3 regions of the Sphingobium sp. PAMC28499 genome follow, and region 2 is predicted to be linked to each of the others. Evidence: riboswitches for the same ligand, from Rfam matches in the RefSeq annotation. Region 2 holds a riboswitch; each other region holds the start of a gene.
What was found. Region 2 has a riboswitch for cobalamin ahead of E5554_RS08005 (TonB-dependent receptor). Riboswitches for the same ligand answer to the same signal wherever they lie in the genome.
Positions count from the first base shown of each region.

Region 1: it holds a riboswitch for cobalamin, as region 2 does, so the genes downstream of both, E5554_RS05615 (TonB-dependent receptor) here and E5554_RS08005 (TonB-dependent receptor) in region 2, are expected to answer to the same signal.
Region 3: it holds a riboswitch for cobalamin, as region 2 does, so the genes downstream of both, E5554_RS16825 (TonB-dependent receptor) here and E5554_RS08005 (TonB-dependent receptor) in region 2, are expected to answer to the same signal.

Region 1 is NZ_CP039248.1:1,164,589-1,174,721, forward strand. Features, by position in the region: gene E5554_RS05580 (TonB-dependent receptor) at 1-331, shown strand, start outside; gene E5554_RS23280 (DUF1294 domain-containing protein) at 387-560, shown strand; tRNA gene E5554_RS05590 (tRNA-Thr) at 636-710, opposite strand; gene E5554_RS22960 (hypothetical protein) at 826-966, shown strand; gene E5554_RS05595 (aminopeptidase P family protein) at 973-2,754, opposite strand; gene E5554_RS05600 (S9 family peptidase) at 2,865-4,937, shown strand; gene E5554_RS05605 (acyl-CoA thioesterase) at 4,937-5,335, shown strand; gene E5554_RS05610 (ABC transporter substrate-binding protein) at 5,348-6,208, opposite strand; cobalamin riboswitch at 6,275-6,468, shown strand; gene E5554_RS05615 (TonB-dependent receptor) at 6,604-8,559, shown strand; gene E5554_RS05620 (DUF1636 domain-containing protein) at 8,559-8,966, shown strand; gene cobT (nicotinate-nucleotide--dimethylbenzimidazole phosphoribosyltransferase) at 8,963-9,976, shown strand; gene E5554_RS05630 (histidine phosphatase family protein) at 9,973-10,133, shown strand, end outside.
Region 2 is NZ_CP039248.1:1,645,144-1,655,276, reverse strand. Features, by position in the region: gene E5554_RS08015 (ABC transporter ATP-binding protein) at 1-659, opposite strand, end outside; gene E5554_RS08010 (iron ABC transporter permease) at 653-1,657, opposite strand; gene E5554_RS08005 (TonB-dependent receptor) at 1,644-3,488, opposite strand; cobalamin riboswitch at 3,659-3,901, opposite strand; gene E5554_RS08000 (threonine/serine dehydratase) at 4,041-5,048, shown strand; gene dapF (diaminopimelate epimerase) at 5,089-5,901, shown strand; gene mtaB (tRNA (N(6)-L-threonylcarbamoyladenosine(37)-C(2))-methylthiotransferase MtaB) at 5,904-7,145, shown strand; gene ftsY (signal recognition particle-docking protein FtsY) at 7,145-8,083, shown strand; gene ispZ (septation protein IspZ) at 8,073-8,726, shown strand; gene rnk (nucleoside diphosphate kinase regulator) at 8,848-9,252, opposite strand; gene E5554_RS07965 (Fe-Mn family superoxide dismutase) at 9,673-10,133, shown strand, end outside.
Region 3 is NZ_CP039248.1:3,515,796-3,525,928, forward strand. Features, by position in the region: gene E5554_RS16810 (TonB-dependent receptor) at 1-1,888, opposite strand, end outside; gene E5554_RS16815 (FecR family protein) at 2,011-3,078, opposite strand; gene E5554_RS16820 (RNA polymerase sigma factor) at 3,100-3,678, opposite strand; cobalamin riboswitch at 3,821-4,063, shown strand; gene E5554_RS16825 (TonB-dependent receptor) at 4,251-6,386, shown strand; gene E5554_RS16830 (hypothetical protein) at 6,389-6,670, shown strand; gene E5554_RS16835 (PepSY-associated TM helix domain-containing protein) at 6,667-8,184, shown strand; gene E5554_RS16840 (hypothetical protein) at 8,193-8,456, shown strand; gene E5554_RS16845 (FecR domain-containing protein) at 8,854-9,420, opposite strand; partial or broken gene E5554_RS16850 (IS5 family transposase) at 9,485-10,133, shown strand, end outside.

The DNA of each region.
Region 1 (10,133 bases), 480 kb from region 2:
GCCGGGCATGGCATTTGACGGCTTTGCCCCGGCGCAGGTGCCGCGCCATTCGGCCAGCGCGACGCTGGCCTGGGCACCGAAGGCCGGGCCGGAACTGTCGGCCACGCTGCGCTACACGGCCAAGCAATATGAGGATGACCTGCAGAGCGACGTGCTGCCCGATGCGCTGACGCTCGACGCCCTTGCCCGGCTGCCGATCGGCCACGGCATCAGCCTGGTCGCGCGCGGGGAAAATTTGTTCGACGAGGATGTCGTCACCCGCAATGCCGGCGGATCCATCGACCTGGGTACGCCCAGGACGCTCTGGATCGGCGTCACCGTGCGCGGTTGAGCCGATTCCTGCCGCGCAGTTCCTCGCCTTCGCCTGGTTGCTGCTGGCGAACCTGATGGCCTTCATGCTGTTCGGGTTCGACAAGCGCCGGGCCGTGCGGGGAATGGCGCGAATCCGCGAGCGGACCTTGCTGCTCTGGGCGCTCGCAGGCGGGACGCCGGGTGCATTTGCCGCCCGCCACCTCTTTCGTCACAAGACGCGCAAACAGCCTTTCGTCCGGTGGCTATAGCTGATCGCCGCGGCGCAGGGGCTGGTCCTCGCCGGATGGGCGATGATCTGATTTTTCATCTGTCGGGGGGAGAAATGGTGCTGCCGGCGAGGATTGAACTCGCGACCTCAGCCTTACCAAGGATGCGCTCTACCACTGAGCTACGGCAGCACTCTATTTCGTCTCCGTCGCGCCGTGCGCTTCGGAGGTCGCGCCTATGGCCGCCCCATTGCCTCCTGTCAAGGCGGGTTGCGGCAGATAATGCATTTTGCTTATGCGCTTCGTCATGAGCGAGACCCCGGACGAAAAGAAAGCAAGGCTGGCGCAGGCGCTGCGCGACAATTTGCGGCGGCGCAAGGCCCAGAGCCGCGATGTGGCGCGGGAAGGGGCTGAGCCCACCCCCGCGCCGGAATCGTCCAAGGACTGATTCGGGTCAGAGCGGCGCGCAGGCCGTCTGGAGCCAGGCCAGCGCCTCGCCGTCGAGCTGCGGGCCGACCACGGCCAGCACCTGCGCATGATAGGCGTCGACCCAGGCGCGCTCACCCGCGTCCAGCAGGTCGGCGGCGATGGCGTTGCGGTCGATCGGCGCGAAGGTCAGGGTTTCGAAACCCAACATCGGCTTTTCGCCGCCGGCGATCGCCCGTTCCTCGACCAGCACCAGATTCTCGATGCGGATGCCATATTCGCCGGTCTTGTAATAGCCCGGCTCGTTCGAGAGGATCATGCCCGCCACCAGCGGCTCGTCGCCGCCGCCGAAGGTCGCGATCCGTTGCGGCCCTTCATGCACCGACAGGAAGCTGCCAACGCCATGGCCGGTGCCATGGGCATAATCCAGACCCTGCGCCCAGAGATATTGGCGTGCCAGCACGTCGAGCTGGCCGCCGCGCGTGCCGACCGGGAAGACCGCGCGGGCCAGCGCGATATGGCCCTTCAGCACCAGAGTGAAGCGCTGCTTCATCTCTTCGCTAGGGCTGCCAATGGCGATGGTGCGGGTGACGTCGGTGGTGCCGTCACGATATTGGCCGCCCGAATCGACCAGATAGAAGCTGCCGGTCTCGATCGGGCGGTTGGTCTTTTCCTCGACGCGATAATGGACGACCGCGCCATTGGGACCGGCGCCGCTGATCGTGTCGAAGGACAGATCCTCCAGCAGCCCGGTATCCTTGCGGAACGCCTCCAGCCGGTCCGAGGCGGAGAGTTCGGTCAGGCCGCCCTTGGGCGCTTCCACCGCGATCCAGTGGAGGAAGCGGCTCAAGGCGGCGCCATCGCGCGCCTGCGCCGCCTTGTGGCCGGCAATTTCGGTGTCGTTCTTGATCGCCTTGGGCAGCACGGCGGGGTCGCGCAGGCTGAGTATCTGCGCACCACCGGCATTGAGTGCCTCGAAGATGGCGGCGACCGCCCGCTCGGGATCGGCGACGATGGTCTTGCCCTTGAGGTCGGCCAGCGCATCGGCAAAGGCGGCGCGGTCATGGATGCGCACGGCGTTGCCCAAATGCTTGGCAACCGCCTCGTCCATCTTCTCCGGCGCAACATAGAGGTCGGCCGTGGCATCGGCATGGACGATGGCATAAGCCAGCGCGACCGGCGTGCGCTCCACATCCTTGCCGCGGATATTGAAGGCCCAGGCGATCGAATCGAGCGCGGAGAGGACGGCGGCATCCGCCTTCTTCGACACCAGCCAGTCGGCGATATCGGCACGCTTCTCGGCGGCATTCTTGCCGGCATAGCGATCGTCATGGACCACCAGCTTGGCGTCGCTGGGCGCCGGGCGATCGGGCCAGACGGCATCGACGGGGTTGGTGTCGACCGCGACCAGCTCCGCACCCTTGTCCGCCAGGGCCTGTGTTGCCTGCTTCACCCAGGCGCGGGTGTGCAGCCAGGAATCATAGCCGATGCGCGCGCCTTCGCCCGCATGATCCTTCAACCAGGCGGCGATCGAGGTCTGCGGCACGCTTTCATATTGCCAATGGGCGCCGTCTACCTGTTCGCGCACCTGCAGCGTGTAGCGGCCGTCGACGAAGATCGCGGCCTCCTCCGGCAGGACCACGGCGCTGCCGGCCGAGCCCTGGAAACCGGTCAGCCAGGCGAGCCGCTGGGCATAGGCGCCGACATATTCGCTCATATGCTCGTCGGTCAGCGGCACCACGAAACCATCAAGCTTCTGGCGTACCAGCTGGGCACGCAGGGCCTTCAGGCGATCTTCATAACTGGACATCGAACTTCCCTTGGATCATTCCGGCCTCTTGCGTTGGCCATAATGCCGACAACATAGAGGGGCCGGCGCGCTTATTCCAGCGCAGCCCCCGTCTGGACCATGGATAGTTAATGACCGATCAAATGCAGCCGCCCCTGTCCCCGCCGATCGCCGAACGTCGCCCGCACAGTTTCGCGCATCATGGCATCACGGTGGACGATCCCTACGCATGGCTGCGCGACCCCGGCTATCCCGACGTCCAGGACAAGGATGTGCTGGCCTATCTGGAGGCGGAGAACACCTGGTTCGAGGGCGCGATGGCGCCGCACAAGCCGCTGCTCGACACGCTGTTCCAAGAGATGAAGGGGCGCATCAAGGAAGATGACCAGTCGGTTCCGCAAAAGGATGGCGACTATATCTACTGGCGCGCGTTCGAGACCGGGGCGCAATATCGCAAATGGTATCGCAAGCCCGCTGCGGGCGGCGAGGATCAGCTGATCCTGGACGAACCCGCGCTGGCGCAGGGGCATGACTATTTTCGTCTGGGCGCCATGTCGGTCAGCCCGGACGGCCGCTATCTGGCCTACGCCATCGACACCAATGGCTCCGAACGGTTCGAGGCGCGGATCAAGGATCTGTTTTCGGGTGAAATCCTGCCCGAAGTCATTCCCGACACATTGTCGTCGCTGGTGTGGACCAGCGATTCAAGGGGGCTGCTCTACGGCCTCGCCAATGAAAATTGGCGGACCGACAATGCGCGGCTGCACTGGCTGGGCCAGAGCGTCGAGAGCGATGTCGAGCTGTTCCATGAGGATGATGAAGGCTTTCGCGTCTCGATCGGCCTCACCTCCTCGGAAAAATGGATCGTCATCGCGACTGGCGACCATGTCACCAGCGAAGCCTGGCTGATCCCGGCCGACAATCCGACCGCGACGCCGCTGCTCGTCTCCGCGCGCAAGGCCGGCCGCGAATATGACGTCGATGAGCATGAGGGCACGCTCTACATCAAGACCAACGACACCCATCCCAATTTCCGGCTGGTGAAGGCATCGCTCGACGCGCCCGACCAGTGGGATGAAGTGATCGGCGCCGACGCCCATTTCTACCTGACCGATTTCACCCTGTTCAAGACCTTCTACGTCACAGAAGGGCGGCAGGACGGGCTCGACCAGATCGAGCTGCGCGATTATGCGACCCATGCGGCAAAGCGCATTCCGTTCCCGGAAGCCAGCTATTCGGCGAGTCTCGACGACAATCCCGAATATGAGGTGACGAAGCTTCGCATCGGCTATGAATCGATGGTCACGCCCGACACCATTTATGATTATCATCTGGCAACGGGTGAGCTGGAGGTGTTGAAGGTCCAGGAAATTCCCTCGGGCTATGACGCCAGCCGCTATGCCACCGAGCGGCTGATGATCCCGGCGCGCGACGGCACGCAGATTCCGGTGTCGATCGTCTATCCGGCCGACTTCCCCCGCGATGGCAGCGCGCCGCTGCACCTTTATGGCTATGGCGCCTATGGGCTGGCGATGGAGCCGGGCTTCTCGACCAGCCGCCTGTCGCTGCTGGATCGCGGCTTTGCCTTTGCCATCGCCCATATTCGCGGCGGCGACGATATGGGCCAGCAATGGTATCTGGACGGCAAGCTCGACAAGCGCACCAACACCTTCACCGATTTCGTCGATGTCGCGAAGGGGCTGATCGATCTTGGCTATTCGGCCAAGGGCAGGATCAGCATTTCGGGCGGATCGGCCGGCGGCGAGCTGATGGGCGCGGTCATCAACAGCGATCCCGACCTGTGGGGCGCGGTGGTGGCGCATGTGCCGTTTGTCGACGTGCTCAACACCATGCTGGACGAGACGCTGCCACTGACGCCGGGCGAATGGCCCGAATGGGGCAATCCGATCGAGGATGAAGCCGCGTTCCGGACCATCCAGTCCTATGATCCCTACACTCATGTCCGCGCGCAGGATTATCCGCCGCTGATGGTGACCGCCGGTCTCAACGACCCGCGCGTCACCTATTGGGAGCCGGCCAAATGGGTGGCGAAGCTGCGCGCGACCAAGACGGACAGCAATATCCTGCTGCTCAAGACCAATATGGGCGCGGGGCATGGCGGCAAGTCGGGCCGGTTCGAGAGCCTGCACGAGACCGCCGAGGAATTTGCGTTCATCCTGTGGCAGCTGGGAGTGGAAGGCTGATGGCGTCGAGCTTCACCAAGCAATTCATCGCGCGGCCCGAGCATATCGATGTGCTGGGCCATGTGAACAATGCGGTGTGGGTGCAGTGGATGGAGCAATTGTCGGTCGAACATTGGATGACCGATGCCGACCCCGTCCATGTCGACGCCTATATCTGGGTCGTGACCCGGCATGAGGTTGATTATCGCGGTAACGTGACCGAGGGCGATGTCGTGTCGGGCCGCACCTGGATTCCGGAAGGACCGCGCGGCGCGCGGTTCGACCGGCTGATCGAGTTCACCGGACCGGACGGCAAGGTGAAGGTGTCGGCCAAATCCACCTGGGCGATGATCGACAAGGAAAGCGGCCGGCTGATGCGGGTGCCGGCCGAAGTCGCCGCCAACTTCATCGAGGGCTGAGCCGGCCCAGCTTCAGCGGGCGCTGACGGCCTGGGATAGGGCGCGGGCCGCCTGCACATAGGCCGGTCCGCCGCACACGGTCCAGGCCTGGGGCAGGCTGATGCGCGCTATGTCGCGCAGCACGGGATGGTGCAGCATTTCGGTACCCTGGTCGGTGATGCGGTCGGTGGCGCTCTCGACGATCAGATAGTCAGGCCGGGCGGCGACCATCTCCTCCAGGCTGACCTGCGCGATCGCCGGCTTGCCAAGGTCGGCGGCCAGGTTGCGCAGCCCTGCCCGCGTCATCAGGTCGTCGACCAGCGTGCCGGTGCCGGTCATATAACCGCGCCGCTGATAATAGGCTGCGACCTTCGGCTTCGGTGCGCGGGGCAGGGCGGCGAGTTCCCGGTCCATCCGCGTTATCATCGCTTCGCCCCGGTCGGCATGGCCGATCGCCTGCGCCACCGTGCGGATCGACGCGACGATATCGGCATAGCTGTCCGCGCTTTTCAGGTCGACGGCGGGATAATGCTGGGCCTTGAGGATCGCGATCGCCGGATTGCGCCGCGCTGGCATGCCGATCACCAGATCGGGATTGGTCGCCAAAATCTGTTCGGCCGATCCGTCGAGGATGGGCAGGCCCTTCGTTATGGCAGCCACCGCCGACATCTGCCGATCGCCGGCATTATGGGTCAGGCCGGCAATCTGGTCGCGATCGGCCAGCGCGACCAGCAACTGGTCGGCGCACAGGTTGAGCGACACGATCCGTTGCGGACGTTTGCTGGCACTGGCAGGCTGGCGAGCGGTGGCCGCCCATAAGGTGGCGCCACCGACCAGGGCGATCATCAGGGCGATCATCCCCTTGCCGGGGCCGATGGGCGCAAATATCCGCATGGCCACCTCCCTTAGCCGGCGCGCTCCGCCAGGCAAGGAAGATTGACGCTCCAGTCGGGCTCGCCTATCGCCCGGACTGCGACAGGTTCCCCGGCAATGGGGATGAAAAGGGAATGGGGTTCAAGACCCCGGCTGCCCCTGCAACTGTGAGCGGCGAGCCTTTGTGCCACATGCCATTGGGACCGCAAGGTTCTGAGAAGGCGGTATGAATCAGCGATGACCCGCGAGCCAGGAGACCTGCCGGTCGCGGTCGTCCTTCGCGCGGACAGGGTGTGCCGAGCGGACGGGGGTGAACCCGCGTGGCGACAGGTGGACCGCAAATTGCGGGGACCATGTCGCGCCCGGCCGGGCACCGATATCGTCCCTGGGATGCGGTCCCTCGTCCGGGGGCTTATGTGTTCAAATATCTGACTTTCTGTTCTTTCCTTCTCTCCACCACCGCTTTCGCCGAAGAGGCGCAGCAGGCGCCACCGCCCGATGCCGCCGCCGATGCCGGGGCATCCTCTATCTTCGTCACGGCGACCCGCCTCGCCACGCCGGTGGATCAGGTGCCGGCCTCCGTCACCGTGCTCGACAAGGCAGCGATCGACCGGGCGCAGGATCTGGGCGTCACCGAATTGCTGCTGCGCACGCCGGGCGTCAGCATCTCGCGCAATGGCGGCTATGGCACGGCGACGTCGCTGCGCATCCGCGGCGCGGAATCCGACCAGACCGTGGTGATGATCGACGGCGTGAAGCTCAACGATCCATCCTCGGCCGGCGGCGGCTATAATTTCGCCAATCTGCTGGTCGGCGATGCCTCGCGGATCGAAGTGCTGCGCGGTCCCCAGTCGACCCTGTGGGGCAGCCAGGCGATCGGCGGCGTCGTCAATGTCGTCACCGCCATGCCCGAAAAGGCGCTGGAGGGGAGCTTCGATATCGAGGCGGGGTCGCGTGACACGGTCAGTGCCCGCGCGGCGCTGGGCGGCAAGACTGGCCCGGTCAGCTGGCGGATCGGCGGCCAGAGTTTCACCACCGAGGGTATTTCGGCGATCAGCCCGGCCTTTGGTGGCAAGGAAAAGGACGGCTATACCAACCGCAGCGTCACCGGCCGGGTCGAGGTTGCGCTGGCGGACGGGATCAGCGCGGACCTGCGCGGCTATTATTCCGATGGCCGGGTCGATTTCGACGCGACCAGCGCGGACAGCCCGGCCTATGGCACCAATCGTGAATTTGTCGGCTATGCCGGCCTTAACGTCGCACTGCTCGACGGCCGCTTCCGCAACCGCTTCGGCTATGGTTATACCGACACCGATCGCGACAATTACGACCCGCGCAACCCGCGCAAGCAGACCTTCGACGCGGCGGGGCGCAACCAGCGGCTGGAATATCAGGGCAGCTTCGCGATCGCCGATGGCTGGACCGCGCTGTTCGGGGTGGAGAATGAGAATAGCCGCTTCCGCAGCGTGTCGCCTTCGGCGTCGCTTTCGGTGCCGATTCCCGACCCGGCCCGCGGCAAGGCGGAGATCACCAGCGTCTATGGCCAGCTCAATGCCCAGCCGATTACGGGCCTGACCCTGACCGGCGGGCTGCGCTATGACGATCATAACCGCTATGGCGGCCGCACCCTCTTTTCCGCCGGTGGCGTCTGGGCGCTGCCGACCGGGACGGTGCTGCGCGCCAGCTATGGCGAGGGCTTCAAGGCGCCGACCCTCTATCAGCTCTTTTCCGAATATGGGAACCAGGCGCTTGATCCCGAACGCGCCCATGGCTGGGAAGCGGGCGCGGAGCAGCGTTTCTTTGGCGAGAAACTGCGGCTGGGCGCGACCTGGTTCGATCGGACCACGACCGACCAGATCATCTATAATAGCTGTTCCACCAGCTCGACCGATCCGCTCTGCTTCACGCCCGGCACCACCACCCGCCGCTATGGCTATTATCTCAATGTCGCGCGCGCCAAGGCGCATGGCATAGAGGCGCAGGTGGCGGTCGAACCGGTCAAGGGACTGACCATCGACGGCAATTATAGCTGGACCGTGGCGGAGGATCGTTCGGACGGCACCGCGAACGAAGGCAATTGGCTGCCGCGTCGGCCGCGGAACAGCGCCAATGGTTCGATCAGCTATGCCTGGCCCTTCGGCCTCACTACCGGCGCGGCGGTGCGCTGGTCCGGCCACAGCTATGACAATGCGGCCAACACCACCCGGCTGGACGATTATACACTGGTCGACCTGCGCGCCGAATATGCGTTCACCCCGGCGTTGCGCCTGTTCGCCCGCGTCGAGAATCTCTTCGACGAGAACTACATGACGGCCTATCGCTATGGCACGCTCGGCCGCAGCATCTATGCCGGCTTCCGGGGGCGCTTCTGATGCTGCGTCCCGTCGAACCCGGCCCCGCCATCGTCGCCTGCAATACCTGCCGTCATTCGGCCGAAGCGCGGGAGGATGAGGAGGGCGTGCGTGGCGGGGCCCGGCTGGCGGAGGCGCTGCGCAGCGTGCAGGCTTCCGACGAGCGCTATGCCACCGTCGCGGTGCAGGACATGCCATGCCTGTTCGCCTGCCAGGATCATTGCACCGTCCATCTGCGCGCGCCGGGCAAGGTCGGCTATGTCATGGGGCGGTTCACACCGGATGCCGATGCGGCGCGCGCGATCCTCGATTATGCCATTGCCTATGCCGCCAGCGAGCATGGCCGCGTCGCCTTTCGCGAATGGCCCGAAGGCGTGAAGGGCCATTTCATCACCCGTACCCCGCCGGAAGGATTTGTCGTCGAATGAGCTTCGCCTCGATCACCGATTTCGAAAATGCCCTGGCCAACCTGCCGCCGGCCGAGGAACTGGCGAGCGCGGCAGCACGCGCGCGGCAGGCCGAGCTGACCAAGCCATTGGGGGCGCTCGGCCGGCTGGAGGATGTCGCGATCTTCATGGCAAGCTGGCAGGGGCGCGCGGTGCCGCGCCTGAAGCGGGCGCGTGCCGCGATCTTTGCCGGCAATCATGGCTTCACCGTCCATGGCGTCAGCGCCTATCCGGCCGCCGTGACCGCCCAGATGGTCGCCAATTTCGCCGCCGGCGGCGCGGCGATCAATGCGCTCGCCGGTGTCGCCGGGCTGGAACTGGCGGTGCGATCGATCGATCTGGACCGGCCAACGGCGGACTTCACCGTCGCGCCCGCCATGACCGAGGAGGAGTGCCTGACCGCGCTGTCGATCGGCGCGGCGGCGGCCGAAGAGGATCTGGACCTGCTGGTCGTGGGCGAGATGGGGATCGGCAATTCGACCGCCGCCGCCGCGCTGAGCGCCCGCAGCTTTGGCGGTGCGGTCCGCGACTGGGTTGGTCCCGGCACGGGCGTCGATGGCGAGGGGATCGCGCGCAAGATCGCGACGATCGATCGCGCGCTCGCCTTCCATGCCGATGCGCCGGACAGCGCCTTCGAAACGCTGCGCCGGCTGGGCGGACGCGAACTGGCGGCGATTGCTGGCGCGGTGCTGCGCGCCCGCCAGCTGGGCGTGCCGGTGCTGCTCGACGGCTTCATCAGTTGCGCCGCGATCGCGCCGCTGGTGGCGCAGGTGCCGGTCTTTGCCGATCATTGCCTGGCCGGCCATTGCTCGGCCGAACCGGGCCACGGCCTGCTGCTGGAGCGGATGGGCCTTGAACCGCTGCTGCGCCTCGACATGCGATTGGGCGAAGGGAGCGGCGCGGCGGTGGCGGCCAATATCGTCCGTGCCGCCGTAGCCGCGCATAGCGGCATGGCGACCTTTGCCGAGGCGGCGGTGTCGACCGCGACATGATGGGCATGCCGCTCCATCTGCTGCGGCATGGCGCGCCCGAGACGCCCGGCCTGTTGCTGGGGCGGACCGACAGCGTGCCGACGCGCGCAGGCATCGATGCCTGCTTGGCGCAGGCGGAGGGGCTGGAGATCGAGATGATCGTAACGTCCGACCTGCA
Region 2 (10,133 bases):
TCCGCCACCAGCGCGCCGCCATCCATCAGCAGCAGCCGGTCGCAATAGCGCGCCGCCATCGCCAGGTCGTGCAGCACGGTGACGACCAGCGCCCCGCCCTGCGCCTGCGCCCGCAGCAAGGCCATCACGTCGATCTGGTGGCCGGGGTCGAGCGCGGCGAGCGGCTCGTCGGCGATCAGCGCCGGCGCACCCACCGCCAGCGCCCGCGCCAGCAGCACCCGCGCCCGCTCGCCGCCAGACAGCTCAGTGGCGATCCGCCCCTTGAAGCCGGTGACATCGGCGCGGGCCATCGCATCCTCGATCGCCGCCTCATCGTCGGCGCTCAGGCGCGACAGCGGCCCCAGATGCGGCAAGCGCCCCAGCGCCACCAGCCGCTCGACCGCCAGGGGCCAGTGCAATGTCTGGCCCTGCGGCAGATAGGCGATGGACCGCGCCACCGCCTGGCGCGACAGCCGCTCGACCGGCGCTCCGTCCAGCAGCGCGCGACCGGCGGCCGGCTTCACCAGCCCCAGCAGCGCCCGCACCAGGGTCGACTTGCCCGCGCCATTGGGGCCGATCACGCCGATCAACTGGCCCGGCGCCATGGTCAGATGGACGCCACGCACCGCCAGATGGCGACCCAGCCGGACGTCCAGTTGCTCGGTCGACAGGGTCACCATAGCCGCCGCTCCCGCATCAGGTGAATGAGGAAGACCGGCACACCAAGGATCGCGGTCAGCACGCCCAGTTTCAGCTCGCTGCTGGTCGGGATGATGCGCACGCCGATATCGGCCAGGGTCAGCAGCACCGCGCCGCCCAGCATGGACGGCAACAGCAGCGCGGACGGCGAGCGATCGGTCAGCGGTCGCACCAGATGCGGCACGATCAGGCCGACGAAGCCGATCGATCCGGTCACCGCCACCGCGCCGCCGACGCCGATCGCGACGCCCGCCATCAGCCGCAGCCGCGCCCGCGACAGGTCGACGCCCAGCGCCCGCGCGCCATCCTCGCCCAGGGTCAGCGCGTCGAGCGCGCGTCCGTCATAAAGCAGCAGCGCCGCGCCAACCGCGATGCAGGGCAGCGCCAGCAGCAGATGGTCGATGCTGCGATTTTCCAAGCTCCCCATCAGCCAGCTCATGATCTCCATCGCGGCAAAGGGATTGGGCGACAGGTTGAGCGCCAGGCTGATCCCCGCCCCCGCCAGCGTCGCGACGGCGATCCCGGCCAGGATCAGCGTCAACGGGCTTTCCGACGGCCCGGCAAGCAGGAACAGCGCGCCGATCGCCGCCAGCGCGGTGACGATCGCCAGCAGCGGCAACGCCATCGGGTGCAGTTCGGACAGGCCGAAATAAAGCGCGATCACCGCCCCCAGCGCCGCCGCATTGGACACGCCCAGCACGGCGGGTTCGGCCAGCGGATTGCGCAGATAGCCCTGCAATGCCGCGCCGGACAGGCCCAGCATGCCGCCGACCAGCAGGCCGATCGCCATGCGCGGCAGGCGCAGGTCGATCACGATCGCCCGCGCCACCATGTCGCCGCCGCCGGCCAGCACCGCCAGGATGCGCGCCGGCGCGATCGTCACCGTTCCCAGCGCGACCGACGCGATAGCCGCGACCAGCAGCAGGGCAATCAGCCCCGGCAGCAACAGAGGATGCCGCCGCCCCTTAGAAGCGGACACGCACGCCGCCATAGGCCGACCGGCCATAGGTGCCATAGCCATAGGCGGTGGCGTAATCCGCATCGAACAGATTGTCGATCCGGCCATAGACTTCCAGATGGTCGCCCATGGGGAAGGACGCGCGCAGGCCAGCCAGCGCATAGCCGTCGAGCCGGCGGGTGTTGGCCGTGTCGTCATAGCTGTCGCCGACCATGGTCAGGGTCGCGCCGGTCGACAGGCCGAAGGACCAGAGATAGTCGGCCGACAGGCTGACCGCATTGGCGGCGCGGCGCGGCAGGCGATTGCCATCGGTGGCCCCGCCCGACCGGTCGCGCGCATCGACATAGCTGTAGGAGGCCGCCACCGTCAGCGCCTCGACCGGCTTCAGCGTCAGCGTCGCTTCCACGCCCTTGGCGCGGGTCCGGTCCAGATTGCCATAGGTGTAGGTCGCATAGTCATAATTGATCTGGTTGCGGGTGTCGCGCCGGAAGGCGGTCAGCGACAGCACGGCCTTGTCCCCGTCCAGGCTCTGGTCGAAGCCGATATCATAGCTTTTCGAGCGCTCCGGCCGCAGCGCGCTGTTGCCGCTATAAGTGTCGTAAAGCTGATAGAGGGACGGCGCCTTGAAGCCCTCGCCATAGGAGAGGCGGATATTCGTCGCGCCGGCGTTCGGCGTGTAATTGGCGTTGGCACCAAAGGTGGTCGCGCCGCCGAACTGGCTATGATCGTCATGGCGCAGCCCACCAGTGACGGCGAGGCCGGCAAGCGGCTTCACCACCGCCAGCGCATAGACGCTGTCGATGTTCGCCTTCGCGCTCGCTATGTCGCCAAAGCCGAAATACTCATAGTCCGGCCGCTCATGCTCATAGCCGAAGATCAGCTTGGCCTGATCCACCGGGGCATAGACGCCCTCATATTCGAACCGCAGATTGGTGCCCGAATAGCCATAGTCCGGGTCAGTGCCGCGCACGAAATAATAGTCGCGATCGTTGCGCAGCCAGGTGACGGCGGCCCGATTGGTCAGCTTGCCGTCGAGCAGCGCCAGATTGATTCCGGCATAGCCGACATATTGGTCCAGCTTGCTGACGTCGCTGCTGTCGGCCGGCGCGCCGAAGAAACTGTCATAGTCGAGATCGGCATGGATATAGTAACCGCGCAGGTCGAGGCTCAGGCTGTCGGAAAAGGCGATCTTCAGCTTGGCGTTGGTGGCGATATTCTCATAGCCATCCTTCTCCACGCCGCCGAAGGATCGGCCGACCGAGGAAATGCCGTCGGTGTTGAAATAGGCGACGCCAACGCCGCCCGACACCGCGCCGCGCGTGCCCGACACATCGGCCTTGGCATTCAGCGTATCGCTATAGCCATAATCGGCCGAGGCATTGACCTCGAAACCCTCGCTCGGCGCGCCGGTCATCACATTGACCACGCCGCCGATCGCCTGGCTGCCATAGACCACCGAGTTGGAGCCGCGCAGCACTTCGATCCGGCGGATATTGCCGGTCAACAGATGGCCGAAATCATAGCCGTCGCCGATGCCGCTCGGGTCGTTGACCTTGACCCCGTCGATCAGCACCAGCGTCTGGGTCGTCTCCGCGCCGCGCAGCGACACGCCGGTCACGCCGCCGGTGGAACCGTTGCGGCTGAAGCGGACGCCCGGCGTGGTGGCGAGCAGGTCGACGACATCGACCGCCTGGCGCGTCCTGATCGTGTCGGCATCGATCACCGTGATCGCCTGGCCGACCTCGTCGCGCGGCTGTGCGATGCCCGAAGCGGTGACGACGATATCGTCATCCTGGGCCAATGCCGGCGTAGCGGTCAGCAGCGCGATCAGCGAAATCCCCAACGTCTTCATTTTATCGTCCCCCGGCGTCCGTCGATTTGGAACCGGGGCGTCCGCACAAGCGGTCGCTGCGTGAGGATCGGGAAGACGCCAGCGCCCCGCCCCACGCACCGATGCGGCCCCGGCCGCCATGGGCGTCGCTCGACGGAAACACCGCGCCATGGCCATCCCCTGGGCCAGGGCAAGAGCGACCAGACGCCGGCAGGTCTCCTGGCTCGCGGGTCAGGGCAGCGATGCGCCAGCCTTCCCGGACCTGTCGGTCCAGTGGCCGGTTCCGGCCCTCCCCTTTTGAAGAGCCTGGGAACCCTGCGCATCGCGCTCACCGCTTACAGTTGCAGGGACAGCCGCGGATTTGGAAGGGCTGCGCCCCCCGCACCGCATTCCCGTTTTCAGCCCTTGCGGGCACCGGCGCGATCATGCGCGTCCGGGGCTTTTGACCGCCCCGGCGCGCGGCCCCCATAAGCCAAAGCACAAGCCCTGCCAAGCGGGCCAGGATCGCCCCGGCGGATCGTTGCGCGGCGCCGGCGGGCGGCTATGCAGGGGCCTCTGACCCAAGGAGCCGACATGACCGATTCGCCAGATCTATCCTTGATGGCCATCACTGCCGCCGACGTCGCCGATGCCGCGCGGCTGATCGCGCCGGCGGCGGTCCGCACCCCGCTGATCGAGAATGCCGCGCTCAACGATCATTGCGGCCGGCGGGTGCTGGTGAAGTTCGAGGGCGCCCAGCATAGCGGATCGTTCAAGTTCCGTGGCGCCTATAACCGCCTCGCCCGGCTGAACGCTGCGGAACGGGCGGCGGGCGTCGTCGCCTGGTCCTCGGGCAACCATGCCCAGGGCGTCGCCTTCGCCGCCCGCCTGCTCGGCATTCCCGCCACGATCGTGATGCCGGCCGATGCCCCGGCGATCAAGACCGCCAACACCCGCGCGCTCGGCGCAGAGGTCGTCCCCTACGACCGCTTCACCCAGAGCCGTGAGGAAATCGCCACCGCCCTTGCAACCGAACGCGGCGCCACCCTCGTCCCCTCCTTCGACGATCCCTTCATCATCGCCGGCCAGGGCACGATCGGCCTCGAAATATTGGAGCAGGCCCAGGCCGTCGGCGCTGACCTCGCACAGATACTCGTCTGCTGCGGTGGCGGCGGGCTGGTCGCGGGCACGGCCACGGCGGTCAAGGCCGCCCGCCCCGACATCAGCGTCTATGCGGTCGAGCCCGCCGGTTTCGATGATACCGCCCGCTCGCTCGCCAGCGGCATGCGCGAAACCGTCTCGCCCGACGCGCGCAGCATCTGCGACGCCCTGCTGGCGCCCAGCCCCGGCGCGCTGACCTTCCCGATCAACCATGCCCTGCTGGCCGGCGGCCTGGTCGTCAGCGACGATCAGGTGCGCGACGCGATGCGCTTCGCCTTCACCACGCTCAAGCTGGTGGTCGAACCGGGCGGCGCGGTCGCGCTCGCCGCCATGCTTGCCGGCCTCGCCCCGCCCAGCGACGGTGCCACCGCCCTCGTCATCTCCGGCGCCAATGTCGATCCGGCCGCCTATGCCGCGATCATCGGCGGCCAAGACGCCTGACCGCTGGTCTTTTGCCCCGTCCCGCACTAAATGCGGCGCCATGATGAGCCGCTTTTCCAAGATGCATGGTCTGGGCAATGATTTCGTCGTGATCGACGCGCGCCAGGCGCCGGTCGCGATGACGGAGGCGCGCGCCCGCGCCATTGCCGATCGCCATGCCGGCATCGGCTGCGACCAGCTGATCGTCATCGGCGATGCGGAGACCGGCGATCAGGCAGACGTGTCGATGCTCATCTTCAATTCCGACGGTTCGGAAGTGGAAGCCTGCGGCAACGCCACCCGCTGCGTGCCGCTGTTCGTTGGCAAGGATGTGCTGATCCGGACCAGGGCCGGGCTGCTCGACGCCAAGAGCGTGGACGGCGGCGCCAGCGTCGACATGGGCGCGCCTCGCTTCGACTGGGACGCGATCCCGCTTGGCTATCCGATGGACACGCTGACGATGTCGGCCAGCTGGGAAGACCTGCCCGCGCCGGCCGCCGTCAATGTCGGCAACCCGCATGTGATCTTCTTCGTCGAGGATCTGGACGCGGTGGATTTCGAGCGCCTCGGCCCGCTGATCGAGCATGACCCGCTCTTCCCCGCCCGCGTGAACGTCAATTTCGCGCAGGTCGTCGGCCCGCAGCATCTGCGCCTGATCGTCTGGGAACGGGGCGCCGGCCTGACCCGCGCCTGCGGCACCGGCGCCTGCGCCACCGCCGTCGCGGCGATCCGCCGCAAGCTGATGGCCGGCCCGGTGACGGTCAGCCTGCCGGGCGGCGACCTGGAGATCGACTGGGCACCGGGCGGCACGATCCGCATGACCGGCCCCGCCACCCATGTGTTCGACGGCGAGGCGGACTGGGACCGCTTCTGACCGTGGCCGGTCCCGACATCATCACCCTGGGCTGCCGGCTCAACATCGCGGAGAGCGAGGCTATTCGCGAAATGGCCGGCGCACAGGACGACCTGATCGTCGTCAACAGCTGCGCCGTGACGGCCGAGGCCGTGCGCCAGACCCGGCAGGCGATCCGCCGCGCCAGGCGAGACCGCCCCGACGCCCGCATCCTCGTCACCGGCTGCGCCGCCCAGACCGAGCCCCAGACCTTCGCCGCCATGGCGGAAGTGGACGGCGTGATCGGCAACCGGGAGAAGCTGGAGGCCGCCGCCTTCGCCCCGGTGGCGGATAAGGTCAACGTTTCCGACATCATGGCCGTGCGCGACACCGCGCCGCACATGGCCAGCGCCTTTGCCGAACATGCCCGCGCCTTTCTGGAGGTGCAGAATGGCTGCGATCATCGCTGCACCTTCTGCATCATCCCCTATGGCCGGGGGAACAGCCGCTCCGTCCCCGCCGGCGCGGTGATCGACAAGGCAAAGCAGCTGGTCGATGCGGGCTATGGCGAGATCGTGCTGACCGGCGTTGATGTCACCAGCTATGGCCCGGACCTGCCAGGTAGCCCTTCGCTCGGCCAACTCGTTGAACGGCTCCTCAAGCATGTCCCGGACCTGCCCCGGCTGCGCCTCTCCTCGATCGACAGTGTTGAGATTGACGAGCGGCTGTTCAACCTCATCGCCCATGAGCCGCGCATGATGCCGCATCTGCATCTCTCGCTACAGGCCGGCGACGACATGATCTTGAAGCGCATGAAGCGCCGCCATGCCCGCGCCGATGCCGTGCGCATCGTCGAGCGGGTGAAGGCCGCCCGCCCGGACATCAGCATCGGCGCCGACATCATCGCCGGCTTCCCGACCGAGGATGAGGCCATGTTCGCCAACAGCCTGGCGCTGGTCGCCGATTGCGACATCGTCCATGGCCATATCTTCCCCTATTCGCCGCGCACCGGCACGCCCGCCGCGCGCATGCCCCAGCTGGATCGCGCAACCATCAAGGCGCGCGCCGCGCTGCTGCGCGATGCCTGCGCGGCGCAGCGCGACGCCTGGCTCGCCCGGCTGGTCGGCACCCGCCAGTCGGTGCTGGTCGAACGCAATGGCCTGTCGGGCCATGCCGAAAATTTCGCGCCGGTGCGCTTCACCACGCCCCAGCCCCCCTCCACGATCGTCGCGGCCCGCATCAGCGGCCTTGAGAATGGCGCGCTGATCGCGCAAGAGGCGCAATAATGACTGACACCGGCACCAGCTGGCGCGACCGCCTCTTCGGCGGTCTCAAGCGCACCTCCGACAAGCTCGGCGAGAATCTGACCGGCCTTTTCACCAAGGCCGCGCTCGACGACCAGACCCTCGACGAGATCGAGGAAGCCCTGATCATGTCCGATCTCGGCCCGGCCATGGCCGGCCGGGTGCGTGATCGCCTGGCCGAAGGACGCTACAACAGGGAACTGACCGAGGAATATCTGCGCGAGATCATCGCGGAGGAGATTGAGAAGGTGCTGGCCCCGGTCGCCCGCCCGCTCGAGATCGAGGCCTTCCCGCGGCCACAGGTGATCCTGGTGATCGGCGTCAACGGATCGGGAAAGACCACCACCATCGCCAAGCTCGCCAATAATTTTCTGGAACAGGATTATGGCGTGATGCTGGCGGCGGGCGATACCTTCCGCGCCGCCGCCATCGGCCAGCTCAAGGTCTGGGCCGAACGCCTCGGCGTGCCCATCGTCGCCGGTAAGGAAGGCGGCGACGCGGCCGGCATCGTGTTCGACGCGGTAAAACAGGCGACGGCTACCGGCATCGACGTGCTGATCGTCGACACCGCCGGCCGGCTGCAGAACAAGACCGAACTGATGGACGAACTGGCCAAGGTGCGCCGCGTGCTCGGCCGATTGAACCCGGCTGCCCCGCACGACGTTGTCCTGGTCCTCGATGCCACCACGGGACAGAATGCGTTGAACCAGATCGAAGTCTTCAAGGAAACCGCACAGGTCACGGGCCTGGTCATGACCAAGCTCGACGGCACCGCGCGCGGCGGCGTGCTGGTCGCGGCGGCGGAGAAATATCGCCTGCCGATCCACGCCATTGGCGTCGGCGAAAAGATCGAGGATCTGCGCCCGTTCGATGCCGGCGACATGGCACGCGCGATCGCGGGGACGGCCTATGCCCGCTGACGCCAAGAAGCCCGCCCATGGCGGCAGCCTCAGCCTCGCGCTCGATTTCGGGCCGCTGCTGGTCTTTTTCCTGAGCTACAAGGGCGCGGGCTGGTTCTGGGGTGCGGGCAACCCGATCACCGCCATGAGCTTTGGCACCGCCGCCTTCATGGCCGCGATCGTCATCGCCGTGATCATCTCCAAGGTGAAGCTCGGCCGGGTCTCGCCGATGCTGTGGCTCTCGGCGCTGCTGATCCTCTTCTTCGGCGGCCTCACCATCTATTTCCACGACCAGCGCTTCATCCAGCTGAAGCCGACCATCATCTACGCCTTCTTCGCGCTGATGCTGTTCGCCGGGCTGCTGCGCGGCAAGCCGCTGCTCAAATATCTGCTCCAGGCCGCCTATGACGGGCTGACCGAGGAAGGCTGGCGCAAGCTGTCGCGCAACTGGGCCCTCTTCTTCGTCGCCATGGCGGTCGCCAACGAGCTGATGCGCCGGTCGATGAGCTTCGACACCTGGCTCGCCGTCAAGGTCTGGGGCGTCACCATCGTCTCGGTCGTGTTCGCCGGCGCCAACATCCCGATGCTGCTGCGCCACGGCCTGACCCTGGACGATGGCCTCGACAGCGACGAGGTGGGCGAAACCACCCCGCCGCAGGGCTGACCCCTAAAAAACTGCCGTCATCCCGGACTTGATCCGGGATCCATTCTGCGCTCGCTCTCGGGCGTAGTGCCGAATGGATCCTGACTTCCGTCAGGATGACGGATGTGGGACAGGACTGGCCCTAGGCCTGAACCACCTCGTCCACCAGGATGTCGCGCAGATGGCCGTCGCGGTCCGGCCACAATATCGCGTTGCCCGCCCGCATCCCGATCAGCGCGGCGCCGACCGGCGTCAGGATCGATATCCGGCCCAGCGCCACATCGGCATGGCTGGGATAGACCAGCTCCACCCGACGCGGCGTCCCGCGCGCGCCATCGCGATAGAGGATGGTCGATCCCATCGCCGCGACATCAGCCGGTAGCGCCGCCCGGCTGCACAATTGCGCCCGGCCAACCTCCTCCAGCAACAACTGGCTGACGTCCGGGAAGCGGTCGCGCGCTGCCCAGGCCAGATCGGAAATCATGTCGGCTTCGGATTCGACGATATGGATCGGCGGCACGGCCGCCCACTTCTGTTGCAGGGTCATGGGAAAACTTCCTGATAGGGGTGCGCGCCCGGTGCTCGGGCGCAAAGCGTCAAGAAGGGTGCCCCGAACCTGCCGGCAGCGCGCCTGTCAGGTCCGGGGCGGATGGCCCGCGAGAAGCTGTCCCCCATGATGGCGGAAGCGTGCAAAGATGACCTTGAACGGCATGGCCGGGATCATGTTCGGCCCCGTCCCGCCTGTCAAGCAAGCCGCCCCGGCCCTGCCCGGCCGTCATCGCCCGAAAGCCCCGCCAACCGCCTGTTTCTGCGATCGTTTCGCAATAGGCACATATTGGTTTTCTTGGGCGTTGGGTGCGCATATGGGAAGCGACGGAGGCGTCCACGCCCCGCATGGACCATATGATAAACCGGCATCGCAAGCATCGCTGCGAGCCGCCCCATAACGAACCCGAGGAGTTCCGCCATGGCCTTTGTTCTGCCCGATCTTCCCTATGCCAAGGACGCCTTTGGCGACATCCTGTCGGTCGAAACCTTCGACTTCCACCACGGCAAGCATCACAATGCCTATGTCGTGAAGGCCAATGAACTGGTCGCCGCCGACGAGAGCCTGCAGGGCAAGTCGCTGGTCGAACTGATCAAGTCGTCCAAGGGCGGCCTGTTCAACCAGGTCGGCCAGATCTGGAACCACACCTTCTACTGGAACTCGCTGTCGCCGGTGAAGACCGCCCCGACGGGCGAACTGCTCGCCAAAATTGAGGAAGCCTTCGGTTCGGTCGACGCGCTGATCGAGAAGCTCAAGGCAGAGGCCGTCGGCCACTTCGCCAGCGGCTGGGCCGCGCTGATCCTGAAGGACGGCAAGCTGGAAGTGACCAGCTATCATGACGCCGACACCCCGGTCGCGCATGAAGGCCATGCTCCGCTGCT
Region 3 (10,133 bases), 1.9 Mb from region 2:
ACTGGCCGATCGGCACGATGTTCTGCATCGGCTCGAAGATTTCGGAGTAGCTGGCATAGGTCGTCCAGTCGGGCGAGACCTCATAGGTGACGGCCGCGTAAGGCACGAACTTGCCGATCGTCTGGCCCCGGAAATTCTCGTTGCGGCTGTAGCGCCCACCGATAATCACCTTGACCGGATCGGCGATATGCATGCCCAGCGTGCCCCAGAAGCCGTAACGGCTCGTGACCCAGCCGTCTTCGCCATAGACGCTGCCCCATTCACCATAGCCGCTCCAGGTCGATATTTCGGCCGCAGTCGGCTTGGTGTAGCGATAATAGGTCAGGTAATCGTCAACCGTCACGCCGGCGATACTGCCAATCGGGTTGGTCGAATTGGCGTCGCTGCGCGACCAGTTCGCGCCGACGGCAACGTCGTGCTGCCGGCCGAACAGGGTAAACTTGCCCTTCAAATTGGCGTCCGCCATCGTCTGGTTGGAATAGCCGTGCGACATCCAGCGCATGAAGAAGCCGCTGGGGACTGCCGCATCGGAATTGATGCCGATGCCATAATAGCCATAAAGCTCGTCGGAATCGACTTCGCTGCGGGTGAGGTTGACGGTCAGGTTCCAGTCGGGGCTGAAATCGTGGCTGGCCTTGGCGAAATATTGCAGGGTCTGCGCCTTGTCATAGGACCATTCGGGCATCCAGGAATCCCGCTTCGACAGGATCGGCAGATTCTCCGGCGTGCCGAGACTGCCCGAACGCCATGCCAATGTGCGTTCATATTTCTGCGTATTCAGATCGTCATAGCTCAGGCCCGCCGACAGCGTTGTATGCGCGCCTGCGTCCCATTCAATGATGCCATAGCCGAACTTGTCCTTGGTATAGGCGCCGGTGAAATAGGAATCCGCGTCCTGCCAGCCCGCCACCACGCGCGCCCGCAATGTGCCCGAAGCATTGAGCGGCCCGCCCACGTCAAGCTCTGCGCGGTAATTGTCCCAGCTTCCCGCATAGGCTGCGAACTTGATCTGGCGCTTGGTCGTCGGGCGCTTGCGCACAAGGTTGACCGTGCCGCTGGCATCCCCGTTTCCCGAATAGAGCCCATCCGCACCGCGCATCACCTCGACATGGTCATAGGCGAGCAGATTGGGCAGGCCGACGCCGTTGATGATCGATTGCAGGCCGTCATGCATGCGCATGGGGCTGCCGCCGTCTATCGTCAGGTTCTGCATCAGAAAGCCGCGCGAATAGAATACGGGGGTACGGGCATTATAGGAGGCCACGTAGATGCCCGTCACCTGATCGAGCGCGGCGGTCACGGTGGTGATATCCTTGTCCTCGATCTCCTGCGCGGTCAGCACCGTGACGCTGCGGGGGATGTCGCGCAGCCGCTGCGCCGACTTGCCGCCGACCTGTGCATATTGCCCGGCAAGGGACTTCGTCCCCTCGGTCATCGTCAGGGCAAGGTCCGCGCCATCGGTGCCGTTGGCCGTCATGGTTGCAGTTGCGCCCTCGACCCTCACCGGTCCCAGCTGGACCGCCCCCTCAGCAGACCTGGGCGCTCTTTCGAGCGTATAGGAGCGCGCGCCACTCTGCCGGAAGGTGAGGCCTGTTCCGACCAGCAGGCGCGATAGCGCCTCGGCCGGGCCATAGCTGCCCTGAAGGCCCGGACTGGCGATGCCGTTCGTCAGGTCTGCATCATAGATGATTTCGATATCGGCCGCCTCGCCAAGGCGGTTGAGTGCAACGGCCAGCGGCCCGGCGGGCACATTATAGCTGCGCTCCTGGGCATAGGCGCTCGTTGGCATGACGATCCCGGCGCCCAGCGCGGTCGTCGCGAGCAACGTCGCCGGAATGACAGTGCGAAATCCCGCCACAGCAGCCTTGCCGGCCTCTACAATCTTCACGTGTTAACCCCCAAAATTCAGGCATCTTATATGAATGGCAATTCGCTAATGCGAAGCGCCTTCAAGAACATGACGTCTCAAATCTCGAAGTGAGAACCGGGGAGCCGAATTTTTTTGTGGGTTCAGCCGTGAATGAAAATCACCCGGTCGGTGAGACGGATGGAGGCCAACTTCAAGGATGCCTGGAGTGTGTCGAGCGCGGCGACGGGATTGTCGGTGCGGAAAATCCCGCTGACGCGCCGGTTGCCCAGATCGGTGCCGATGATGCCGATATATCCCGGATGATAGCGATTGAGCTCCGCCACCACGGCTCGCAGCGGCTGGTCCACGAAGACAAGCCGTTTGCGGGTCCAGGCGGAGACCGCATTTGCATCGACAGTGCGAACGGAACCAACGCCGTTCCTGTCATATCTGACGGACTGGCCTTCCTTCAAGATCGCGATGGAGCCCCCGGCGCCCGGCGCTGCCACGCGAACGCTGTGCAGGGTAACGGTAACCCGCGTCCTGTCGGCATGACGATCGACGATGAACCGCGTGCCCAGCGCCGTGGCCGATCCGCCTTTCGCTTCGACCGAGAATGGGCGCCGGGGATCGCGCGCCACCGAAAAGGCGGCTTCGCCTTTCAGCACATGCACGATCCGGCGATCCGGCTGGTAATCGATGGATATGGCGCTGTCGGTATTGAGCTGGACCTGCGATCCATCGGCAAGGGTCATGGTGCGCTGTTCGCCCGTCGCCGTCATCGCATCGGACCGCAGCGCCGTCGGCCAGTCCCCGATCGCGCCCGCGACAAGAAGGGCGACGCTGGCCGCGACGGCGGGCGCAATCCATTTTCTTTTGCCTTCCGGTCGGCCGACCGGCGGATAGCCTGGCATTGGCGGCTCGCTAAGCCTGCGCTGCGTCACTTCCGAACGAATGGCCGGATGCCCCATGAAGCGCCACGCCGCACGGGCCATTTCAAAGGCCGGTGGGTGACGCGGATCGCTGCCCAGCCATTGTTCCAGGGCCGCAATGCCATCATCGCTCAGGCCGGCATCCTGTTCGATCGCCCAGCGCGTCGCGGCATCCTCGATCGGATCCGGGGCATCCTCGTCAGCGCCCATAATGCATTCCGATCGCTTCTCCCGTCTCAACCATGGAAATTTCACACTCTCCATAATCATTGACGTTCGAAAGCGGCATCCGGACACTCCGCAAGCCAACAAATCGCCTCATTCGCTTTCCCCTAATCGGGTCATGCAATGTCGCAAGGCCTGCTGGAGATGTCGGACGACCATGCTGCGGGAAATCCCGATCCGATGCGCAATGTCGTCCAGAGTAAGTTCGTCAAATTTGCGCAGGATGAAGATTTCTCTGGTTCGCGCGGGGAGTTCGTCGATCGCGGCCATCGTCACGGCCAGACGCTGGCGATCGGACAGTTCGGTATCGGCTCCAACCATGTCGGCCGGGACTTCCTCGGGGAGCGTATCGGCGGCGTGGAACAGGGCAGCATATCTGCCGTCCGCCCTGATGCGATCCTTCGCCAGATTGGCTGCCAGCCTGAACAGATAGGCCCGCTTGTTCAGGATTGGCGGATCATCCTCAATACGCTGCACCTTGAACCAGAGGCTTTGCGTGACGTCTTCCGCTGCCGGCCGATCGCGCAATATGCTTTCGACAAGTCGCAGGAGCGACGTGCGCTCTTGCAGGAGCAGGCGCGTAAGGGCGGCGGCGTTGTTGAGCATCGCTATCTGCCGACGCATTACGTGCATTGATAATCGTTCGCAACAACTCATGTGCCGCTTGTTCATGACTGCTAACGGGGCGGTGTGTTCAGCACCTGAGCGTCAGGGACAGCCGCATACCGGCCGTCCAGGCATGACCAAATTCCACGTTCTACGAATTTCTTGCTATCCTGTTCGATAGCCCATAGTTCCCAGCCCGTCCCCTACCGGGGGACAAGATCGCGTTGGTGCTTCGAAAGAGGCTTAAAAGGGAACGCGGTGGAGAGGTACTGCCCCTGAAGCCGAGGCTGTCCCTGCAACTGTAAGCGGATAGCGCGATGCATATCTCGGCAGGCCAAGGATGCCTGTCGCAGCCACTGGGCCGGACGCTAACTCCTGCGAGGCCTGGGAAGGCCGTGCATCGTGCGATGACCCGTGAGCCAGGAGACCTGCCAGCGTCCGGTCGCTCTTGCCTTGGTCCAGGGGATGGCCGCGGCACGGTGTACTCCGTCTGAGCGACGAACTTGCGGCCAGGCCGCAACGGTGGGTTCCGCCGGTCGCTCGTTTGCGCCCGGTCTCCACCGCTGCGCCCGTGCGAGGGGACGTCCTCCTGCGCGGGAACCTGTCTGTTCGACTGGAAAACGCAACGGGGGTTACACATGAATACACGATCGCTTCTTTCCGGCCTAATCCGTTCCGGCGCATCATGTTGCGCACTGGCGGCGAGTGTCACCGCAACGCATGCTCAGGAGACCGCCGAGCCCGCGCCCGATGGCACGGAAAATATCGTCGTCACGGCGCGCAAGGCCGGCGTCCTGCAACTTGGCCAGCAGGCCGATGCCTCCAGCCGCCTTGGCCTGACGCCGATGCAGACGCCCGCGAGCGTCGATGTCATCACCAAGGAGATGATCCGCAGTCTTGGTGACCGCACGGTCGTTGCGGCGGCGGCGCGCGCGCCGGGCCTGATCAACAACTCCTCGGCATTCGGCTATTCCCTGAGTTCACGCGGGTTCACCGGCTACACCTCGGTGATGCAGCTCTATGACGGCATGCGGGTCTATACGACGACCACGCAGACCTTCCCCGCTGATCCCTGGATGGCCGAGCGCATCGAGGTGCTGCGCGGCGCTGCTTCCGTACTGTACGGCGAAGGCGGCATCGGCGGCGCGATCAACGTTGTGCGCAAGAAGCCCAACACCGAAGAGTTCGAAGGTGAACTACGCCTCAGCGGCGGCTCTTTCGATACATATGCAGCGGCCGGCGGGATCGGCGGGCCGATCGGGGACAAGCTCTCCTACCGCGTGGATCTCAGCTACAACCGGTCGGACGGCTGGATGGAGCGCGGACGCTCCCGTAGTCTCGCCCTGTCGGCCGCGCTGCGCTACCAGGCCAGTGACGATCTGGTGCTGACCCTGACGCATGATCGCGCCGATCTAGATCCGACGATCTGGTACGGCACGCCGCTGCGTGATGGCAAGCTGGTCCGCGATATCCGCAAGAAGAACTACAATATCGCCGACCGCTCGTTGCGCTTCGACGACGCCTGGACCCAAGCCAAGGCGGAATGGACGCCGGCGGACGGCGTGGCGATCACCAACGTCGCCTACTATCTCACCGGTTTCAAGCACTGGCGCAATGCGGAGGGCTATGCCTGGTCCGGCGATCAGATCCGCCGGTCGAGCTATCTGGAAATCTTCTACAAGACCAAGCAGTGGGGCGACCGCTTCAACGCTGTGTTCGACCACACATTGCTGGGCATGAACCACCGCCTAAGCCTGGGCGGAGAGTATAACAGCGGATCGCTGCTGCGTACCGACAGTTCGCCCAATTCCCGCTCCGATCTGGTGGATCCCTACGACTACGCGCCCGGCACGTTTCTGGATGGCGCCTTCGGCACCCGGTACAAGTATAAGACAGATGTGCAGCAATGGGCGCTGTTTGGCGAAAGCCGCCTCTCGCTGACGGATCGACTGTCGCTGGTGACGGGCCTGCGCTACGATCGCCCGAAGACCGAGCGCCACGATGCGCTCGATCCGACCGCCGACTACACCGCGCGCTATCCCAGCACCAGTTGGCGCGCGGGACTGGTCTATAATCCCACGGACACGATCTCGCTTTACGCGCAATATTCGGCGGCAGCGGACCCGGTGACGGCGTTCCTCACCGCTACGCTGGCACAGACCAGCTTCGATGTATCGACCGGGCGGCAATGGGAAGCGGGCGCCAAGGCGACCTTCCTGGACGGCCGCGGCGAGTTCACCCTGTCGGGCTATCGCATCGTCAAGACGAAGATCCTGACGCGCTCCGCCAATGATCCCACGGTGTCTGTGCAGGTCGGCCAGCAATCGTCCTACGGCGTCGAGGCATCGTTCGGACTGGCCGTGACCAAGTCCTTCAGCATCCTGGCCAACGGCACGATCCTGAACGCGCAATATGACGACTTCGACGAACTTGTCGGCACGGAGCTTGTCAGCCGCAGCGGCAACATGCCGATCGGCGTTGCCGAAAAGGCAGCCAATCTGTGGCTTTCTTGGCGGCCGGTGCAACCGCTGCACCTCGACACCGGCCTGCGCCATGTCGGCAAGCGCTATTCGGATGCCGCCAATACCCGTCGCATTCCGGCCTATACGCTCGTCGACGCCTCGGCGCGCTACGACCTTGGAGAGAAGACGAGCGTGACGCTCAACCTGCGCAATGTCTTCGACCGGATCTACGTCCAGAACAGCTATTCCACCTCGCAGTGGGTGCTGGGTGAGCCGCGCAGCGTCGCGGTGACGTTCGAACAGCGGTTCTGATCGTGCCGGCGAGGCAGGAGCCGGGCTGGCGCGCCATCGCGCCGCGCGTGCTGGCATCGACCATCGGTGCCTATGGTCTGTGCTATGCATGGATCTGCGCGGCGGTACGCCTGCTGCCGATGGATGCGGTTGACGCCAACATCCTTGCTACCTGCCTCGCCTTCATGCTGTTCGTGACGGTGATTCTTCGCGCCTTTGCGGTGCGCAGCGTCACGCGGATCTGGGGCGAACTGCTGGTGGGCACGGCCCTCCCCTTCGCTCTGATACTGGGGGTCGCCAGATGAAGGATAGCCTGCGCCAGTCCATGGGCTGGTTCCATACATGGTGTGGGCTGCTGTTCGGCTGGGTTCTGTTCGGCGTCCTGCTGACCGGATCGCTGGCGGTATTCTATACGGAGATCAACCTCTGGACGACGCCCGAACTGCGCTCTCCGGTGGCTATCGACCGGGGACGAGCCGTAGCGATGGGACGGGATTATCTCACCCGCATCGCTCCGGATGCCCGGCAATGGCGTATCGTCATCCCCACTGCACGCGAACCGGTGCTGCGGCTGGTGTGGACCGACGGCGCGGGCAAGGCCACCACCCATCGCCTGAACCCGCAGACCGGCGCCCGCATCCCGCGCGACATGGACGCCGGGTTCTTCTTCATGCGCTATCACTACACGCTGGGGATCGATCGCAAGTCCAGTCCCATCGGCTTCCTGATCGTGGGCGCGGCGGGCCTTGCGATGCTGGCCGCATCGATCAGCGGCGTCATCATTCACAAGCGCATATTCCGCGATTTCTTCACCTTCCGCCCCTGGGCCTCGCGCCAGCGGGCGTGGATGGATGCGCACAACCTTCTCTCGGTGCTGCCGCTGCAGTTCCACATGATGATGGCCTATACCGGCCTCGTCCTGATCTATTACGCCTATATTCCCGCCGGCGTCGCGACGCTGAACGGCGGCGACGTCAAAGCCTATCAGGCCGCGGCTGCGCAATCGCGCTACATCGACGTGGATACACCCGCCGGATCGCCGCGGGCCACGGTTGCGCTGATGCCGATGGTCGCACGCGCCGAGCGCGCATGGGGTGGCGGAGCGGCCGTCAACATCTATGTGAGCCATCCCGATCGTGCCAATGCCACGGTCGAGATCTGGCGACAGCGCGACGATCGTATCGCCAGTTTCCCTGATCGCGTGGACTTCGCGGGCGCCGACGGCCGGTTGCTGCGCGTTCTGGTGAAGCGCTCCCCGGCTCGCGAAACCCAGGCCTTCCTTGCCGGACTGCACTTCATAGAATGGGGCGAAATCGCTGCCCGCTGGCTCTATTTCCTGACCGGCCTCGCCAGCACCGCGATGGTTGGGGCTGGCCTTGTCCTCTTTACCGAAAAGCGGGCGCGCCGGGGCGGATCGGCATTTCACGCCATGGCAGGCCGGATCACCATCGCCGCTGTGGCTGGAAACATCATCGCCTGTGCGGCGTACCTGCACGGTGAGCAGTTGCTGCCTCCCGGCATCGAAGGTCGCCGCACTCTGGCCGCCAGCATCTACTTTTCAGCCTGGCGGCTGAGCCTCATCCATGCCGGTGTACGGCCCTGGGCCAGCGCGTGGGCAGAGCAGTTGCGTGCGGCGGCGTTGCTCTGCCTGACTATTCCCGTGAGCACGGCTCTGGCGGGAATGCCGCTGACGTCAACGCTGGCTCATGGCGATGGGATACGCTCAGGCGCAGACCTGACGGCGCTGGCGATGGGCATCATCTTGTGGATCGCAGCAGGCAGCATCGCTCGCAGGTCGTCCGGCGGCGCTGCGCAGTGATCATGAGCATGGCCCTATCCCTGATCCTTGCGGTGGCCGGCTTCGATGCCATCCGGCGCGGCACATCCCGAAGGCACATCGTCTATCGAGCCGCCTGGCGCGCGGGCGGAGCCGCATTGCTGGTTCTGGCGATCCTTCCCGTCGCGCAACTGGCCACGACCAACCTGATCGCTTCGCTGCTCTGGTTCTTCTGTATCCTGCCGTTGGCCGGGCTCATTGTCGTTTTTGGAAAACCCATTCGCCAGTCATCTGGGCGTCCCGATTTTGACTGAACGCGATTGCCCTCTCGATGTCATGACCTGCATATCGATCCTGAAGCAAAGGCTGACTATCACTGCCTCGGTCGTGACGCACAATTGGTTCAACCGTCTCTAGATGATACGGGTCGGTCCGGCGCATAAATTGATTGTCCATCGGATGCGGCAAACCGTTTCCTGCGCCATTGCAGGCGTCGAGATTATTGCTGGCCCACTCACCACACTCGCCGTGGCGAGCGACACGGAGATCGACCGCACGGAAACCTTGCCTTGTTCGAGGCCCTTTGAATTCAGCACTTCTAACTCCCTCCATTCGACATTCGGGATGGAGGCACACCTGCTATTGAGAATACCTTGCAATTCATACGTTCGCATGCGGTCAAACGAGAGGTCGAATTTCAGAAAAATAATTTCAGGCGAAAATCACGATCAGACTACGGGACAATTGCACGGATCGCAGGCCGAGAGATTTCTGAAGCCGGGATATGGCTGCAACCGGATCGTCGATGCGAAATACGCCACAGACGTGCAGGGATGATGCGTCGCCCACTATAGTCATGTAGCCGGGATGATAGCGGCCGATCTCGGCCACGCCCTGACATAGCGGCGCATCCTTGAATACGAGCACGCCGTCCGTCCAGGCGGTGGCCGCTTCCGTATTGATGGAACGAGGAGCATCGATACGGCCATCGGCGCCATAGCGGATGGACTGGCCTTCCCGCAGAATGAGGCTGGCCCCCTTGTCCTCTCCGCTGACGAGCATCACGCTGTGCTCTGTCACGGTAACCTCAGTGTCGGCGCCCGTCTGGCGGACCGAGAATTGCGTGCCCAGCGCCATCGTTTCACCGATTGCTGCCTGGACGGTGAAGGGGCGGGAACGATCGGGCGCAACCGTGAACAGCGCCTCGCCTTTCAACAACCGGATTCGGCGATCCGTCGAGCGGATCTCGATCGTGACCGCACTAGGGCGGATCGACATTCGGGATTCCCAAAGCGGATGATCGCTGATTCATAGGACGCCGTGTTGATGCGCGGAGTGGATGATGGCGGCGAAGCGGTACGAGTTGAACGAGGTGCAATGGGAGAGGATTGCGCCGTTGCTACTGGGCAAAGCGACCGATCCGGGGCGGTCGGGAACGGATAACCGCCTGTTCGTGAACGGATGTTTGTGGGTGCTGCGGTCAGGAGCGCATTGGTGCGATCTGCCGGAGCGCTATGGCAAGCGGAAGACGCTGCATCGCCGCTTCAGCCGTTGGTGCCATGCGGGTGCCTGGTAACGGGTGTTCGACGCACTGACGGCCGACCGGGACAACCAGTATTTGATGATCGACAGCGCCATCGTTCGCACGCACCAGCAGGCGGCGACCGGAAAAGGGGGGCGTGCGATCAGGCGCTGGGGCGTTCCCGAGGCGGACTGACCACCAAGATACACATGCTTGCGGACCCGCTCGGCCGGCCGCTGCGCTTCATCATCACGCCCGGCCAGACTGGCGACGTTACTCAGGCGCCGGCCCTGCTGCACGGACAGGAAGCCGTCGTCGTGCTCGCCGACAAAGCTTATGACAGTAATGCTTTACGGACAATCATCGCGAAAATGGGCGCCGAAGCGCTCATACCTTCAAACCGCTGCCGTAAGGTCGCCATCCCGCATGACGCGCTGATCTACAAACACCGCAATCGTATCGAACGATG